3 regions of the Spirillospora sp. CA-142024 genome follow, and region 3 is predicted to be linked to each of the others. Evidence: riboswitches for the same ligand, from Rfam matches in the RefSeq annotation. Region 3 holds a riboswitch; each other region holds the start of a gene.
What was found. Region 3 has a riboswitch for thiamine pyrophosphate ahead of thiO (glycine oxidase ThiO). Riboswitches for the same ligand answer to the same signal wherever they lie in the genome.
Positions count from the first base shown of each region.

Region 1: it holds a riboswitch for thiamine pyrophosphate, as region 3 does, so the genes downstream of both, thiC (phosphomethylpyrimidine synthase ThiC) here and thiO (glycine oxidase ThiO) in region 3, are expected to answer to the same signal.
Region 2: it holds a riboswitch for thiamine pyrophosphate, as region 3 does, so the genes downstream of both, ACQPZP_RS00740 (purine-cytosine permease family protein) here and thiO (glycine oxidase ThiO) in region 3, are expected to answer to the same signal.

Region 1 covers NZ_CP192077.1:4,514,855-4,520,496, forward strand. The annotation lists gene ACQPZP_RS21700 (metallophosphoesterase family protein) at 1-138, shown strand, start outside; gene ACQPZP_RS21705 (TetR/AcrR family transcriptional regulator) at 152-739, opposite strand; gene thiC (phosphomethylpyrimidine synthase ThiC) at 913-2,673, opposite strand; TPP riboswitch at 2,669-2,782, opposite strand; gene ACQPZP_RS21715 (hypothetical protein) at 2,880-3,968, opposite strand; gene ACQPZP_RS21720 (sensor histidine kinase) at 4,096-5,247, shown strand; gene ACQPZP_RS21725 (CDP-alcohol phosphatidyltransferase family protein) at 5,393-5,642, shown strand, end outside.
Region 2 covers NZ_CP192077.1:141,681-147,322, forward strand. The annotation lists gene ACQPZP_RS00715 (heavy-metal-associated domain-containing protein) at 63-269, opposite strand; gene ACQPZP_RS00720 (Fpg/Nei family DNA glycosylase) at 465-1,328, shown strand; gene ACQPZP_RS00725 (hypothetical protein) at 1,381-2,244, shown strand; gene ACQPZP_RS00730 (SSI family serine proteinase inhibitor) at 2,324-2,785, opposite strand; gene ACQPZP_RS00735 (rhodanese-like domain-containing protein) at 2,832-3,167, shown strand; TPP riboswitch at 3,231-3,347, shown strand; gene ACQPZP_RS00740 (purine-cytosine permease family protein) at 3,340-4,686, shown strand; gene ACQPZP_RS00745 (PAS domain-containing protein) at 4,764-5,642, shown strand, end outside.
Region 3 covers NZ_CP192077.1:3,222,979-3,228,620, reverse strand. The annotation lists gene ACQPZP_RS15685 (serine/threonine-protein kinase) at 1-503, shown strand, start outside; gene ACQPZP_RS15680 (hypothetical protein) at 511-672, opposite strand; gene thiE (thiamine phosphate synthase) at 737-1,420, opposite strand; gene ACQPZP_RS15670 (Rv2175c family DNA-binding protein) at 1,539-1,913, opposite strand; gene ACQPZP_RS15665 (NAD(P)/FAD-dependent oxidoreductase) at 1,990-3,207, opposite strand; TPP riboswitch at 3,303-3,416, shown strand; gene thiO (glycine oxidase ThiO) at 3,406-4,533, shown strand; gene thiS (sulfur carrier protein ThiS) at 4,530-4,730, shown strand; gene ACQPZP_RS15650 (thiazole synthase) at 4,732-5,502, shown strand.

The sequences.
Region 1 (5,642 bases), 1.3 Mb from region 3:
CTGCACATCCCGCGGACGATCTGGACCGGCGACGTCCCGCACATCGAGGTGTCGGTCGGCTACCCGCGCGAATGGCGCAAGCGGGGCGAGGAGCCGCGCGGCCCTCGCCGCGTCCTGCCCGGTCCCGAGACGGCCTGACCGGCGGCGAGGGCTAGCGGGCCTTGCCCGGCATCACGCCGGTGGCGGCGAGCGACAGCAGCCGGCCCGCGGCGACCGGTTCCCGCTCGGTGACCGCCGCGATCGCCCCGGCGAGCCGGAGCACGTCGGTGAACGAGACCCCCGCGGGCGCGTCCCCGGCGCGCTGAGCGCGGGCGAACAGCGCCTCGCCCGCCCCGTGCATCGCCCTCCAGGAGCGGGACGGTTCCGGCCGCTCGTCCTGGAGCGACACCATCGCCGAGGCCGCCATCCCGGGGAACGCCGTGACCTCGGAGATGAACGTCCGCAGCCACGTCATGAGGGCCTCGTCCGGCGCCGGGGTGACCATCAGATCGCGGGCCGCCGCGGCGAGGTCGTCGTAGACCCCGGCGAGCAGCGCCTCCAGGAGGTCCTGGCGGGTGGGGAAGTGGCGGTAGAGCGTGCCGATGCCGACCCCGGCGCCACGGGCGACGGCCTCCAGGGACGCGCCGGCCCCGTCCCGCTCGAACGTCTCCCGCGCGGCGGCGAGCAGCCGCGCACGGTTGCGGCGCACGTCGGCGCGCACCGCCCGGGCGCGGGCCTTCGGCGTGTCGTCGCTGGTCACCTGGGTCGTCGGTCCTTCCCGGCGGGTAGACGGCGCTGCGGCGATTCGAGGGGATCCGCGGCTTTGGAACGGTCCTTCGATCCTATCCGCGCCGCCCCGGTGACCGGTGGCCGGATGCACCCGGACGCCCGGCCCGCCGCGGACGGCGCCGCGGCGGGCCGGACGCCGTGCGGTCAGGAACCGGCGGGGGAGACCGGCAGGTAGACCCGCCCGCCTGCCGCCTTGAACTCCGCCGCCTTCTCCCGCATCCCGGCGGCGAGCGCCTCGTCCTCGGCCAGCCCGTGCTCGCCGGCGTACCGCCGGACGTCCCGCGTGATCTTCATCGAGCAGAAGTGCGGGCCGCACATCGAGCAGAAGTGCGCGGTCTTCGCGGGCGCCGCCGGGAGCGTCGCGTCGTGGAACGCGCGGGCGGTGTCCGGATCGAGGGAGAGGCTGAACTGGTCCTCCCACCGGAAGTCGAACCGCGCGTCCGACAGCGCGTCGTCCCACGCCTGCGCGCCCGGATGCCCCTTGGCCAGGTCGGCGGCGTGCGCGGCGATCTTGTAGGCGATCACGCCGGCCTTGACGTCGTCGCGGTCCGGCAGCCCGAGGTGCTCCTTCGGCGTGACGTAGCAGAGCATCGCGGTGCCGTGCCAGCCGATCATCGCGGCGCCGATCGCCGAGGTGATGTGGTCGTAGCCGGGCGCGATGTCGGTGGTCAGCGGGCCGAGCGTGTAGAACGGCGCCCCGTCGCACCACTCCTGCTGCAGGTCGACGTTCTCCTTGATCTTGTGCATCGGGACGTGCCCGGGCCCCTCGTTCATCACCTGGTCGCCGTACTCCGCCGCGATCCTCGTCAGCTCGCCCTGCGTGCGCAGCTCGGCGAACTGCGCCTCGTCGTTGGCGTCCGCGATCGAGCCGGGGCGCAGGCCGTCCCCGAGCGACCAGGTGACGTCGTACGCGGCGAAGATCTCGCACAGCTCCCGGAAGTGCGTGTAGAGGAAGTTCTCCTCGTGGTGCGCCAGGCACCAGGCCGCCATGATCGACCCGCCGCGCGACACGATCCCCGTCTTGCGCCGCGCCGTCAGCGGCACGTACGGGAGCAGGACCCCGGCGTGCACGGTCATGTAGTCCACGCCCTGCTCCGCCTGCTCGATCACCGTGTCGCGGAAGACCTCGTAGGTCAGCTCAGCGGGGTCGCCGCCGACCTTCTCGACGGCCTGGTACAGCGGGACGGTCCCGACCGGCACCGGGGAGTTCCGCAGGATCCACTCCCGGGTGGTGTGGATGTCCTTCCCCGTCGACAGGTCCATGATCGTGTCGGCCCCCCACCGGGTCGCCCACGTCATCTTCTCGACCTCGTCCTCGACCGAGGACGCGACCGCCGAGTTGCCGATGTTCGCGTTCACCTTCACCAGGAAGTTCCGCCCGATGACCATCGGCTCGATCTCGGGGTGGTTGACGTTGGCGGGCAGCACGGCGCGCCCGGCCGCCAGCTCGTCCCGGACGAACTCCGGCGGCACGCCCTCGCGCAGCGCCGCGAACTCCATCTCCGGCGTGATCTCCCCGCGGCGCGCGTAGGCGCGCTGGGTCACCGCGCCGCCGGCCGCCCGGCGCGGCCGCCGCGGCAGGAAGTCCTCCCGGACCACCTGCGGGGGGCCGCCGCCCCCGGGAAGGGCGGCGGGCGCCGACCGCCTCCCGTCGTCCTCGGGACGCGCCGCCCGCCCCTCGTACGGGACGGTGTCGCCGCGCTCGGCGATCCACGCCTCCCGCACCGGGGGCAGCCCCCTGCGGACGTCGGTGTCCTGCTCAGGATCGGTGTACGGCCCGGAGGTGTCGTACAGGACGACGGCGTCGCCGTTGGTCAGCGGCACCTCCCGCATCGGGACGCGGATGTCGGGGCGCGAGCCCTGGAGGTAGGTCTTGCGCGCAGCTGGAACCACAGGTTCGGTCATGACGACTCGATCTCTCCCTACGCCGGCATTACCCGGTCAGGTTCATGCGGTCAGCGGCCGTCCCAGCCGCTATCTCAGCCCGGTTCGCCGGGCCCCCGCGATCTGTCGCCCCCGACGCTAACCCGCCGCACCCCCGTTGCCGCAACCGCCGCCGATACGGTAAGCGCGCCCGCGTGGACCGTGCGCGGGATGCCTGAGCGCCGGCATCAGGACTGGCGGGCGGTGCGCACGGCCATGGGCAGGGCCAGGGTGAGCGCGCGAAGCGGTTCCGGAGCCGACGGCGACCGCTCCAGCCACATGCGGCTGTCGTCGGCGCCGCTCCTGGCCCGCAGCGTGGCCGACCGCCGTCCGTCCACGCCGGTGACGACGTGGCGGTCGCCGGCCTGCCGGGTGCTGCCGAGAAGCACGCCGCCGGTGGTGTGGAAGGACGGCTCATGGCGGCCGCGCACCACGCCGAGGAGGCGGCCCTCGGGGTCGAAGACGCGCAGGCGGTCGCGGCCCAGCGGCGAGGACCGGCGCTTGAGCACCAGCAGCGTGCGGGCGTGGGGATCGCGCAGCACGATCCTCCGGCGGCCTCTCCCGGAGGCGAGGGGGAAGAAGCCCGACCGCCCCCGCGGCGGCCTGCCGAGCGGGCCGTGGGCCACGGCGAGGAGGGCGCCGCCGCGTTCGTCGCGGTAGCGGCCGACGCCGTCGACCAGGACGCGGTCCGCCTTGAGCAGGGCGCCCGCCGGGGGCGGCGGTACCTCCCTGCCTTCGTCGTCCATGACGCGCCAGACGGCGCCCAGGATCTCCGCGGTCGCGTTCTCCGCCGCACGGACCCAGCCCAGGGGGAGCGACCGGTCGCGCAGCAGCGTCACGGCGCCGCCCTCGACCTCCGCGACGGCGTCGACGCCCGGCGCCGCCTCGGGGTCGAACCAGATCGTCCAGACGGGGTCGGTGACCGGCCACGTGATCCCGGCCGCCTCGACCGCGCCGGCCGGGATCTCCGCCAGCTGCTTGCGGCGGCGAAGGGTCACGCCCTTCTCCGAGATGGTCACGACGAGGCGGTCGCGGTAGATCGCCCATGCCCAGAGGGCGGCCGCCAGCGCGACGAGCGCGCAGCCGCCGCCGAAGAAGCCGATGACCTGGCGGGCCTTCTCCGGTTCCCAGGCTTCGGCGCTGGAACGCGTGGACAGGGAGACGAGCAGGCCGGCGGCGAGCGCGGAGAGGAAGATCCGGAACGGCCGTCGGTACGCTCTCCGGCCGAGCGTGATCCGGAGTTCCGGCGGGGGGACAGCGGGCGGGGGGACGGACAACTGTCGGCCCTTCGTGACGGGGTTTGCAGAACTATAGGGCGGGGCGGCCGGTCCCGAAGAAGAGCGCGATGAGACGGGGTGATGCGCGAAGATCGCGGGACTCGGGGACAATGGCCGGGTGGTGACGATGCCCAGGGTCGGTGTGACGGCGAAGGACGCCCTGCTCGCGACGCTGCTGGCGGGGGCCGCGGCGGTCGTCGCGGCGGTGTGGCCGGGCGTCCGGGAGCTGGACGCGCCGGGGGCGCTGCTGCTGGCGGCCGCGCACGTGCCGCTCGCGGTCATCAGGCGCCGGCCGACCCCGGGTCTGGTCTCGCTGGTGGTCCTCGTGCTCCCGTACCACCTGGCGCAGTACCAGCACCACGCGCTCGTGCCCGCCGAGGTGATCGCGCTGTTCGCCTACGCGGTGCTCGGGCACCGGGTCCGGATCGTCCTCGGCGTGGTCGCGTCCCTGCTCGCCGTGTGCGTGGTCGGCATGGCGATGCGGGCGGGCGGCGGCTCGCTGCGCGAGCAGATCGCGGTCATCGAGGCGGTGGTGTCCGTCGTGATCGCCGTCCAGGTGTGGCGGGTGCACCGGGCGCGGCTCGCGACGATCACCGAGCGGGCCGAGCGGGCCGAGCGGACACGGGACCAGGAGGCGCGGCGGCGGGTCGCCGAGGAGCGCCTGCGGATCGCCCGCGACCTGCACGACCTCCTCGCGCACAGCATCACGCTGATCGGCGTCCAGGCCGGCGCCGCGGCCCATCTGGTGCGCGGGGACCGCCCCCTCGACCGGGAGGAGCTCGCCGATGCCCTCGCGTCGATCGCGGGCACGTGCCGGGACGCCCGCACCGAGCTGCGCGGTACGCTCCAGGTTCTGCGCGGGACCGACGTCGGGACGCCGGGGACGCTGCCCGGCGCGGGCGGCATCGGGGAGCTGGCGCGGGCGGCCCGCGGCGGCGGGATCGACGTGGACCTCCAGGACGGCGACGTGGGGGCGCTGCCGCCCGAGATCGGCGTCGCGGCGTACCGGATCGTCCAGGAGGCGTTGACCAACGTTGTCAAACACGCCGCCGCCGAGCGCGTGACGGTGAGCCTGACCCGGGACGGCGAAGGACTCGTCGTGCGGGTCGCCGACGACGGGAAGGGCCCCTCCGGCGGGACGCCCGAGGGGTTCGGGATCCTCGGGATGATCGAGCGGGCGCGCAGCGTCGGCGGGTCACTCGACGCGGGCCCGGGCGAGGCCGGCGGGTTCGTCGTCACGGCCGTTCTCCCGCTCGCCGGCGCCGTCACCTCGCGGTGACGGAACGGAACAGGCCCCTCCGGCGTCTTCGCCGCGCTCGATCCATCCGCCGGGAACCTCCCAACCCCACCGGACGCTGCCGGGGGCTTTCAAACCCTTACCGGTAGGGTCAGGATCAAGGGGACCAGGGGAGGGGAACGCGTCGGTGAGCACACTGCAGGAGGCCCCGCAGGACCGGATCTTCACGGTGCCGAACATCCTGAGCCTGGCCCGGCTCGTCGGCGTCCCGCTGTTCCTGTGGCTCGTCCTGGTGGAGGCGGACTGGTGGGCGCTCGGCCTGCTGGTGTTCGCGGGCCTGTCGGACTGGCTGGACGGGAAGCTGGCGCGCGCGCTGAACCAGACCAGCAGGCTCGGCATGGTGCTCGACCCGGCCGCCGACCGGCTCTACATCCTGG
Region 2 (5,642 bases), 3.1 Mb from region 3:
GCCGATCCACTCCACTCGATGTTCGAGGGACGCACCCCGCCCGCCGGCGGGGCGCGCGCCGCTCAGGTCGTCAGCTGGTATCCGGCCTCTTCGACGGCGTCCCTGACCCGGGCGTCGTCGAGCGGGGCCTCGCTGGTGACGGTGACCTCGCCGGTCTGGAGGTCGACGTCGACGCCGGTCACGCCGGCGATCTGCTCGACCTCCTCGGTCACCGAGCTCACGCAGTGGCCGCAGGTCATTCCGGTGACGGTGTAGGTGGCGGTGCTCATCGGCGTCTCCTTCGCTTTTTACCCCTGGGGGGTATCTGGTGAGGCTCATGCTGCCATAACCGGATGCCTCTGACAACCCCTGGGGGGTATCTGCCGATTCCGAGATCCCGGTCACAGCGCCCAAGGTTTTCCACAGGCTTCCACAGGGCTGTGGACGACGTTCCGGCAGCGCGGCTCTTCGCCGATACTGAAGCCATGCCTGAGCTACCTGAGGTGGAGGCGCTGGCGGGGTTCCTGCGGGAGCGCGTGGTCGGCCATGTCGTCGCCCGCGTCGATGTTCTCGCCATCTCCGCGCTGAAGACGTACGACCCGCCGGTGACCGCGCTCGGCGGGCTGACCGTCACCGGCGCGGCCCGGCACGGCAAGTTCCTCGACCTGGACGTCGACGGGCTGCACCTGGTGATCCACCTCGCCCGCGCCGGCTGGCTGCGCTGGCGGGACGAGATTCCGACCCGGCCCGTCCGGCCCGGGGGCAAGAACCCGCTCGCCCTGCGCGTCCACCTGGACGACGGCTCGGGCTTCGACCTCACCGAGGCCGGAACCAAGAAGGGCCTCGCCGTCTACGTCGTCCGCGACCCGGACGACGTTCCCGGCGTGGCGTCGCTCGGTCCCGACCCGCTGGACGACGCGTTCACCGTCGAGGCGCTGGCGGGGATCGTCGACGGGAAGCGCAGCCGGATCAAGGGCCTGCTGCGCGACCAGCAGGTGATCGCGGGCATCGGCAACGCCTACTCGGACGAGGTGCTGCACGTGGCGAAGATGTCCCCGTTCAAGCTCGCCGCGTCGCTCACCGAGGACGATGTCGCCGTCCTCCACGAGGCGATCGTCGGCACGCTCCGGGACGCGGTCGAGCGTTCACGCGGCCTCGAAGCCCAGGACCTCAAGGGCGAGAAGAAGACGGGGCTGCGGGTGCACGGGAAAGCGGGCCAGAAATGCCCGGTGTGCGGCGACACGATCCGCGAGGTGTCGTTCGCCGACTCGGCGCTCCAGTACTGCCCCACCTGCCAGACCGGCGGCAAGCCGCTCGCCGACCGCCGCATGTCCCGGCTGCTCAAGTAATTCGCGCCGGAACCGGGGCAGAGGCGGCGTATCGTGTCGCGAGGAAATCGGGATGATCGCCTCGCTTGGAGCCGCCATGGGCTACCCCCCTTACCCCCCACGGCCCGGCCCGCACGCACCCGGCTACGGGCCGCCGGGCCAGGGCTACGGGCCGCCCGCGCCGGGCGGCGTCCCCGCACTGCCCTACGCCCCGGCCGGGCCGCCGCCGGGCTATGCCCCGCAGGGGTATCCACCGCAGCACGGCGGTCATGCCCCGCCGGTCGTCCCGCAGCCGGGCCATCCCGCACCGCCGCAGCCGCAGCCCCCGCAGCAGCCCGCGGATCTGTACGGCTCGCCGATCCTCGTCTACGACCAGCCCGCGCAGTTCTTCTCGACCGAGGCGAACTACACGATCTGGAGTCCGCAGGGGCAGCCCGCCGCGTACGTCCGCGAGGAAGGCGTGAGCGGCGCCAAGAAGGCGCTGCGCGTGATGAACCAGGGCAGCCAGACGAAGGCCGAACGCAAACTGTCGATCTTCCGCCCGGACGGCATGCCGTACTTCCACTTCTACAAGCCGTACGGGTTCATGGGGACGCCCACCATGCAGGTGCTCGCTCCCCAGGGCGGCCTGATCGGGTACCTGCGCAAGCGGGCGATGCGCGGCTGGGAGATCCTCACACCGCAGGAACAGCAGATCGGCTACTACGAGCTGCTGAGCGGCCGGGTCACCGACTGGCAGCAGCAGGAGCTCGCCCGGATCCAGCGCGGTTTCGAAGGGATGGGCGAGTTCCTGTCGCAGGTGTTCACCGGTGCCGACCGGTACGTGCTGCGCATGCACGTCCAGTTGCAGGAGCCGATGCGCACGCTCGTGCTGGCCTGCCCGCTGGCCTTCGACACCGCCGTCTCCCAGAACCGCAGCATCGGCGGCTGGCTCTGACGCGAACAGGCCCCGGCCGGGCGGCCGGGGCCTGTTCGTCCCTGCACCGAGCCGGAACGGGGATGGCTCGTTCAGGGGTTCAGCGGACCTTGGGGACGTTGCCGAACAGCGGGCCGATCTCGCTCCAGCGGTGCAGCTGGCAGCCGTCGGCCCGGGTGAACTTCGTGTCGATCCGCTTGCCCTGCCAGGTGCCCGTGACCGTGGCGACCTCAGGACCGCCGTAGATCTTGGTGCACATCTGGTCCTTGGGGACGGGTTTGAAGGGTTCCTTGACCTTGGTCAGGGCCGCGCACGCGTCGGAGGCCTTGGGATGTGTGCCGCCCGGCGGTGCGCAGGTGAGCTTCCAGGTCTTGGCGGGTGCCTCCTTCGAAGCCTTGACCTGAACGGTGAGTGAGTCCGCCGGCGTGCCGGACGGCTGCACGGACGTCGTGCCCGAGGGCTTGTCGGCGGGGTTTCCGTTGGCCTGTTCGTCGCCGCAGGCGGCCAGAGACAGGAGCATGGCCAGCCCGGGCGCCGCGAAAAGGAGCGTCCGATACCGCATGCGTGATTCGACGCAGGGGGGCTTCGCGCGGTTCCATGGGGGTGTGATGAATTTCGGGGAAGACGTGCCCGCCGTGGTCGCCGCCGACGTTCCGCAGGACGGCTACCTGCTGGACGTCCGGGAGCAGGACGAGTGGGACGCGGGCCACGCGCCCGCGGCCGTCCACATCCCCATGGGCCAGCTCGGCGACCGCGCCGGGGAGGTCCCGCGTGACCAGGAGGTTTACGTGATCTGCCGGTCCGGGGCCCGGTCCGCGCAGGTGACCGTGGCGCTGAACCAGGCGGGCTGGCTGGCGCGGAACGTCGACGGCGGCATGAAGGGCTGGGCGGAGGCGGGGCGTCCGATGGAGGGCGCCGGCGACGGCCCGCCGTACGTCGCGTGATCTGCAACCTATGAGGCGATCGCCCCTTTTAGGGCGTGTCGGGCGGTTGTACGATCGGGCCTGACCGATACCCGCGGGAGCTCGGGCCACAGCCGGGCTGAGAGGGCGGCCTTCAAGGCGTCGCCGACCGCATGAACCTGTCCGGGTAATGCCGGCGTAGGGAGTGTGTCCCGTGACGTCCGACGTCGAGAAGCGCCCTCAGGACGAGCGGCCCCGCAACGAGGTCCCCTTCACCCTCGACGAACCCGCCCCCAAGGTCCTCGGTTTCTGGGACCAGAGCGCCTTCTGGGCCAACCTCGGGGTGAGCCTCCTGGCCTTCTCCGGCGCCTACACCGTCCTCGCGCCGGACGCCGACGGCAGGCCGACCATCTCGATCATGGCCGGAATCGTCGCGATGGCCGTCGGAACGGCCCTCGGCGGGCTGATGCTCGGCCTCGCCGCCGTGCCCGGTGCCCGCACCGGCCAGCCCGCGATGGTGCTGCTGCGCGGACTGTTCGGCGCGCGGCTGTCGTACGCGCCCACGATCCTGAACATCGCGCAGCTCGTCGGCTGGGGGACGTTCGAGCTGATCGTCATCGCGGACGCGGCCCGCGAGCTGTGGGACGGCGTCCCGCGCTGGGGCTACGTGATCGCCGCCGGGGCGGTCACGACCGTGCTGACGATCTGGCCGCTCGGCTCGGTGCGCGTGCTGCGCCGCTACGTGACGGTAGCGGTGGCGATCGCGCTCGTGTACTTCTACGTGGAGCTCGTCCGGCAGCCGCTGCCCGACCTCACGCAGGGCTCGTGGGACGGCTTCTGGGTCGGGGCGGACGCCGCCCTCGCCGTGTCGATCTCCTGGGTACCGGTCGCCGCCGACTACACCCGGCACGCGCGGACCGAGCGCGGGGCGTTCGGTGCCGCGGCCGCCGGCTACTCCGTCACGCAGATCGTCGCCTATGTCCTCGGCCTGCTGGCGCTGGCGCTGGTCGCGGGCGACTCGACCAAGATCTTCGACCCGTTCCTCGGCCCCGCGCTCGGCGTGGTGTTCTTCGCCGTGTTAGTGCTGCGGGAGGCGGACCAGTCGTTCGCCGACACCTACTCCACCGCCGTGTCGATCCAGAACCTCTTCCCGCGCGCCGACCGCCGGGTGCTGAGCGTCGTGCTCGGCGCCGGAATCACCGTCCTCGCGCTGGTCCTGGACATCGGCGACTACGCGGGCTTCCTGTCGCTGATCGGGTCGGTGTTCGTGCCGATGCTCGGCGTCCTCGCCGCCGACTTCTTCCTCGGCCGCCGGACGCGGGACGGCTGGGACGTCTCGCGCATGGCCCCGTCCCGCTGGGGGATGATCGCGGCCTGGGCGATCGGGTTCGTCGTCTACCAGCTCGTCAACCCCGGCACGGTCGGCCGCTGGGCGAGCCTCTGGCACGACGTCCAGGACGCGCTGCACTTCACGCCGCAGACCTGGATGAGCGCCTCGCTGCTGTCGTTCCTGGTCGCCGGGGTGGCCGCCGCCCTCATCGGCAGGCTTACCAAACGGTAAGGTTTGGGTTCGCAGAAGGGTCGCCGAGCAAGTTTCGGCGCAAGTTGCCCGGCCGTGGGCCGGAGTCCGGTGGCACGATGACAGACGTGTACGAACACGTCCACGATCCGATCGCGCGGGCCGTCATCGAGAGCGCCGCCGACGCGATCGTGGCCGTCGACCAGAAGCACCGGGTGACCGTGTGGAACCCGGCGGCCGAGCGCATGTTCGGCTGGCCGGCCCGGGAGATGATCGGACGCGTCCCCCCGATCGTCCCGGACGAGCTGAAGGCCGAGCAGAACGCCGTCCACGAACGGCTCCTCACCCGCCGCGCCGGCGAGGGCGAGGGCGGGCAGATCTCGATCGCGACCCGCCGCTTCCACCGCGACGGCCGGCTCATCGACGTGCGCATCGACACGAGCCTGCTGAAGGACCCGGACGGCACGCTGCTCGGCTGGGTCGGGGTGTACCACCCGGTCGACGACGACGAGATCGTCCAGCACCACATGACCGAGCGGGCCCGGCTCGTCCGGCGGCTGAACGACATCGTCGCCGACCTGGGCGCCGAGCTCGACCTCGCCGTCGTGCTCGACCGGATCACCGCCGCGCTGATCGAGCTGACCGGCGCCGACGCGGGCGGGTTCGTGCGGATCGAGGGCGAGCGGCTGCGGCTGGTCAGCATGTCCGGGCTGCCGGAGCGGATGCGCGGCACGTCCGCCGAGCTGCGGCCGAGCCTCGTCGGGGAGCTGCTGCGGTCGGGCAAGACCGTCAAGCTCACCACCGGCGAGCGGCGCCTCGGCGACCTGATCTGGTCTGAACTGTCCGGTCTGCACACGATCGCGCTCGGCCTGTCGTACCTGCAGAACCGGCCGTACGGCGCGCTGTACGCCCTGTTCTCCGGGCGCAAGGTCGGGCATACCGAGCTGGAGCTGCTGGAACTGCTCGCCGGGCACGCCGGGGTCGCGGTCGGCAACGCG
Region 3 (5,642 bases):
AGCCCGGCAACGTGCTGCTCGGCCCGGACGGCGCCAAGGTCATCGACTTCGGCATCGCCCGCACCGCCGACGCCCTGGGGCTGGACACGCCGCTGACCACCGGCCCGGTCGGCACCCCCGCCTACATGGCGCCCGAGCAGATCGAGGAGGAGCCGGTCGGGCCGGCCGCCGACGTGTTCGCCTGGGGCGCCACGATGGTGTTCGCCGCGACCGGGCACCCGCCGTTCGGCAGCGGGCCGAGCGCGGCGGTCATGCGGCGGGTGACGTCCCGCAGGCCGGACCTCGGCGACATGGAGGGCCCGCTGCGCGACCTCGCGGCCCGCTGCCTGGACAAGAACCCCGCCGCCCGGCCGACCGCGGCGCAGCTCGTCCGGGCGCTGCGCGCGGGACAGGGTCCGGCGCCGAAGCCGCGCCCGACCCGGATCCCCCGCTACCGGTGGCGGATGATGGTCGCGCTCGGCGCCGTCGTCGTCGCCGGGTTCGCGCTCGGCATGCTGTTCTGACCGTCGGTCACCAGTGCGGCGGACGGTCCTCCAGCAGCCGGGAATCGTCGTCGCCGGCGCCGCGCCACTCGCCCCACCCGGTGTCGGTGTCGTCGGACGTCTGGTCCGGCAGGATCTCCAGGTCGTCGTCGAGGTCGACCGAGCGGTCGTCGTCGGGTCCTGCGTTCATGATCCCCATTGTCGGTGATCGATCCGGGACCCGCACCGTGATCCAGGTCAAACCATGACAAGGTTCAGGAGGCCGGTGTCCGGGAGGCCAGCCGGCGCGCGAACTCGGCCGCGGCGGCACCCGGATCGTCCGCCTCGGTGATCGCCCGGACCACCACGACGCGGTTCGCCCCCGCGGCCAGGACCTCGTCCAGGTTGCCGAGGTCGATGCCGCCGATCGCGAACCACGGCCGCGCGACCCGCTGCGCCGCGACGTACTCCAGCAGCTTCGGCCCCGGAGCGGGCCGCCCCGGCTTGGTCGGCGTCGGCCAGACCGGGCCGGCGCAGAAGTAGTCGCTGCCCGGCTCGGCCGCCGCCGCCGACGCCTGCTCGCCGGAGTGCGTCGACCGGCCGATCAGCATGTCGCCGCCGATGATCTCGCGGGCGGCGGGCACCGGCAGATCGTCCTGGCCGAGGTGCAGCACGTCCGCGCGGACGGCGTGCGCCACGTCGGCGCGGTCGTTCACCGCCAGCAGCGCCCCGTGCCGCTCGCAGGCCGCCCGGAAGATCTCCAGGTAGGCCATCTCCTGCCGCGCCTCCAGGCCCTTCTGGCGGAGCTGGACGAGGTCGACGCCAGCTCCGAGGACCGCGTCCAGGAAGTCGGGGAGGTCCCCCTGCCGCTCACGCGCGTCCGTGCAGAGGTAGAGGCGGGCTCGGCTGAGCCGGGCGCGCAGGGCGACCGCGCGCTCGCCGGGGAGGTGCCTGGACACGGCGGAGGAACGTCCTTTCCCAAGAGCGGTCACGAGGTCACGCGGCGGTCCGGTGCCGTCCCGCGTGACCCCGCGATCGTGTCACATGCGTCGCATGCCCTGGAAAGCGCGGGGCGCCCTAGAAAGCCAGTGCCTGGGCGCGGCGGCGGACCTCGGTCCCCCGGTTCTCGGTGAGCGCGTCCACGGGCGTTCCCGGCAGCGTGTCGTCGGCCGTGAACAGCCAGCGGATCGTCTCGACGTCGTCGAATCCGGCGTCCGACAGGAGCGTCAGCGTGCCGGGCAGCCCCTTGATGACCTGGCCGTCCTTGATGAAGGCCGCGGGCACCATGGGTTCGCCCTCCCGGCGCACCGCGAGGATCCGGTGCTCGTGGATGAGCTGCTTGATCCGGTGGGGCTTGATCCCGAGCCGCTCGGCGGTCTCCCTGAGGGTGAGCCATTCGCCGGCGAGGGCGTCGGTGCGGGGGTCCAGTGCGCTGTCAACGGTTGCGTGCATCTGCGTCACGCCCCCTTGCTACCACGCCATCGGAACCCTCAAACCCCCTGGACAACCGTTACCCCACCCGCGATCGCTATCCGCGAACAGCCTGCCGGACGGGCACGTCCGGGTCGGCGATCGCCTCCGGATCCACCGGCGTCCCGGCGGCGATCACCCGCCTCGCCTGTACCAGGTCGCGGGGCCGGTCGACGGTGAGGATCGCGTCCAGGCGGTCGCCGGTGAGCCACGCCACGGCCCACCTGCGGCCTGACGGGTCGCCCCGGTGGACGAGCCGCTCGGACGCGGCGTGACTGCCCGCGTACTGGACCATGCGGCCGAACTGCTCGGACCAGAAGTAGGGGGCGGCGTCGTACTCGGCGTCCCGGCCGAGGAGGGCCGCGGCGGCGACCTCGGGGGCGTTGAGGGCGGTGTCCCAGTGCTCGACGAGGAGCCGCCGCCCGTAGCGCCGCGACCACCAGGCGGCGCAGTCCCCGACCGCCACGACGTCCGGGCGGAGCGAACCGGGATCCTCCTCGCCCATGTAGGCGCGGAAGGAGCCGTCGGTGACCACGCCGCGCTCCAGCAGCAGGCCGGAGCCCTCCAGCCAGGACAGGACGGGCCGGACGCCGACGCCGACGACCACCTCGTCCGCGTCGATCGTCGCCCCGCCGGCGAGGACGAGGCCGCCGTCGCGCACCTCCGCCACCTTGACGCCGGTCCGCAACTCGACCCCGGCCTCGGCGTACCAGGGCGCGGTGAGCGCGCCCACCTCGGACCCGATCGCGTTGGCGAGCGGGGTGTCGGCCGCCTCCACGACGGTGACGCGGCAGCCCTTCCCGGCCGCGGTCGTGGCGACCTCTGCGCCGATCCAGCCCGCCCCGACGATCACGATCCGGGCGCCCTCCACGAGCCGGGCCCGCAGGTCGCGGGACTCGTCGATGGTGCGCAGGACGTGCTGGCGCCCGTCCCCCGGCAGCGTGATCGGGGCCGCGCCGGTCGCGATCACCAGGCCGTCGAACGGAAGGTCGCCCGCCGTGGACGCGACCGTGCCGCCGCGCCCGGGCCCGTCCAGCCGCAGGCCGGTGGCGCGCTCGCCGAGCAGCAGCTCGCAGCGCAGCGCGTCCCAGTCGGCGTCGACGGTCGTGTCGTCGGACTCGCCCGCGAGGACGGCCTTCGACAGCGGCGGACGGTCGTAGGGCCGGTGCCGCTCCGCCGACACGAGGGTCAGCGCGCCCTCGTACCCCTTGCTCCGCAGGGCCTCGGCGGCGCGCACGCCGGCCAGCCCGCCGCCAACGACGATGACCCTCTCCATGAAGGCAACCCTAACCGGCGGCGATTCTCTGATGGACACCTGTCCAGGCAGTGGCGCGCTTCGCCAAGGTCGTAAGGTGGGAACCGGGTAAAAACGGCACAGAGCGCGGGAGTCCGGTGCGACCGGGCTGAGAGGGCGGCTGAACGGGCCGCCGACCGCCACGACCTGATCCGGATCATGCCGGCGAAGGGAGCGCGCATGCAGATCGTGATCATCGGCGCCGGGGTCATCGGCCTGGCCACCGCCTGGCGGGCCGCGGCGGGCGGCGCCGCCGTCACCCTCGTCGATCCGGCGCCCGCGTCCGGCGCCTCGTCCGTGGCGGCGGGCATGCTCACCCCGGTCGGCGAGCTGACGTACGGCGAGGAGCCGCTGCTGCGGCTCGGCCTCGCCTCCCGCGACCGGTACGGCGCGTTCGTCGCCGAACTGGAGGAGCTGACCGGCCTGGAGACCGGTTACCGCACCGACGGGATCATCGAGGTCGCGTCCGACTCCGACGACCTCCGGTACCTGGACGACCTGCGCCGCTTCCAGGAGAGCCTCGGCATTCCCGTCGAGGCCCTGACCGGCCGGGAGTGCCGGCGGCTGGAGCCGATGCTCGCGCCCGGCGTCCGCGGCGGCCTGCTCGCCCCCGAGGACGGCTCGGTCGACCCGCGCCGGCTCACCCCGGCGCTGCTGGCGGCGTGCGAGCGGCTGGGCGTCCGGCTCGTCCGGCGGCGCGCCGCGCGCGTCGTCGCCGAGAGCGGCGCGGCGGCCGGGGTGGGGCTGGACGACGGGACGGTGATCCACGCGGACCGGGTGCTGCTGGCCGCCGGACCGTGGTCGGGCGACCTGGAGGGCCTGCCGCCGGGGACCGTGCCCCCCGTCCGCCCGGTGAAGGGGCAGGTGCTCCGGCTCCGCACCCGGACGCCGTTCATCCGGCGGTCGACCCGCGGGCTCGTGAAGGGATCGTCGGTCTACCTGGTGCCGCGCGCCGACGGCGAGGTCGTCGTCGGCGCCACGCAGGAGGAGCTGGGCTTCGACACGCGCGTCACCGCCGGCGGCCTCTGGGAACTGCTGCGGGACGCCCGGGAGCTGCTGCCCGGCATCACCGAACTGGAGTTCGCCGAGGTCACGGCCGGGCTGCGTCCGGGCTCCCCGGACAACGCGCCCGTGATGGGCCCCACCGCGATGCCCGGCCTGTACGTCGGCACCGGGCACTTCCGCAACGGCATCCTGCTCACCCCGGTGAGCGCGGACATCCTGTCCGCGATGCTGCTGGACGGGCCCGTACCCGAGGTCGCCGGGCCGTTCACCCCCGGCCGCTTCTCCGCCGGGGTGACCGCATGAAGGTGATCGTCAACGGTGAGCCGCGCGAGCTGCCCGAGGGCGTGAGCGTCGCCGAGGCCGTCGCGTCCGTCACCGGCGCGGGGACCGGCGTGGCCGCCGCGCTCAACGACGAGGTCGTCCGGCGCTCGGCCTGGGACACGACGACCCTGCGCGACGCCGACCGGCTCGAAGTCTTGACCGCCGTACAGGGAGGGTGACGTGGAGGACAAGCTGGTCATCGCCGGAGAGGAGCTGGGCTCGCGGCTGATCATGGGGACCGGGGGCGCGCCCAGCATGACGGTGCTGCGGGAGGCGCTCACCGCGTCCGGGACCGAGCTGACCACGGTCGCGATGCGGCGGGTGGACCCGTCCGCGCGCGGGTCGGTGCTGGACGTGCTGGCCGAGTGCGGCATCCGGGTGCTGCCGAACACGGCGGGCTGCTTCACCGCGGGCGAGGCCGTCCTCACGGCCAAGCTCGCCCGCGAGGCGCTCGGCACGGCCTGGGTCAAGCTGGAGGTGATCGCGGACGAGCGCACGCTGCTGCCCGACCCGATCGAGCTCGTGGAGGCCGCCGAGCAGCTCGTCGACGACGGTTTCACCGTCCTGCCGTACACCAACGACGACCCCGTCCTCGCGCACCGCCTGGAGCAGCTCGGCTGCGCGGCCGTGATGCCGCTCGGCTCCCCGATCGGGTCGGGCCTCGGCATCCGCAACCCGCACAACATCGAGCTGATCGTCGAGCGCGCGAACGTCCCGGTGATCCTGGACGCGGGGCTCGGCACCGCGTCCGACGCCGCCCTGGCCATGGAGCTCGGCTGCGACGCCGTGCTCCTCGCGACCGCCGTGACCCGCGCGCAGTCCCCCGCCCGGATGGCCGCCGCGATGCGGCACGCGGTCGAGGGCGGGCGGCTCGCCAGGCTGGCCGGGCGGATCCCGAAGCGCCGGTACGCGCAGGCGTCCTCCCCCTTCGAGGGCCTCGCCACCTCGTAGCATCACTAAAGGTTCGGTTGTAGAAGTTTTCGCTGGACCTGAAATGTCCGCGCCTCCAGACTTGGGGCCGTCCACCGGACGCCGTGCCGCAACCCGGCAGATCGTTTCGGTGTTCATGGAAACGACCCATACCTAAGGTG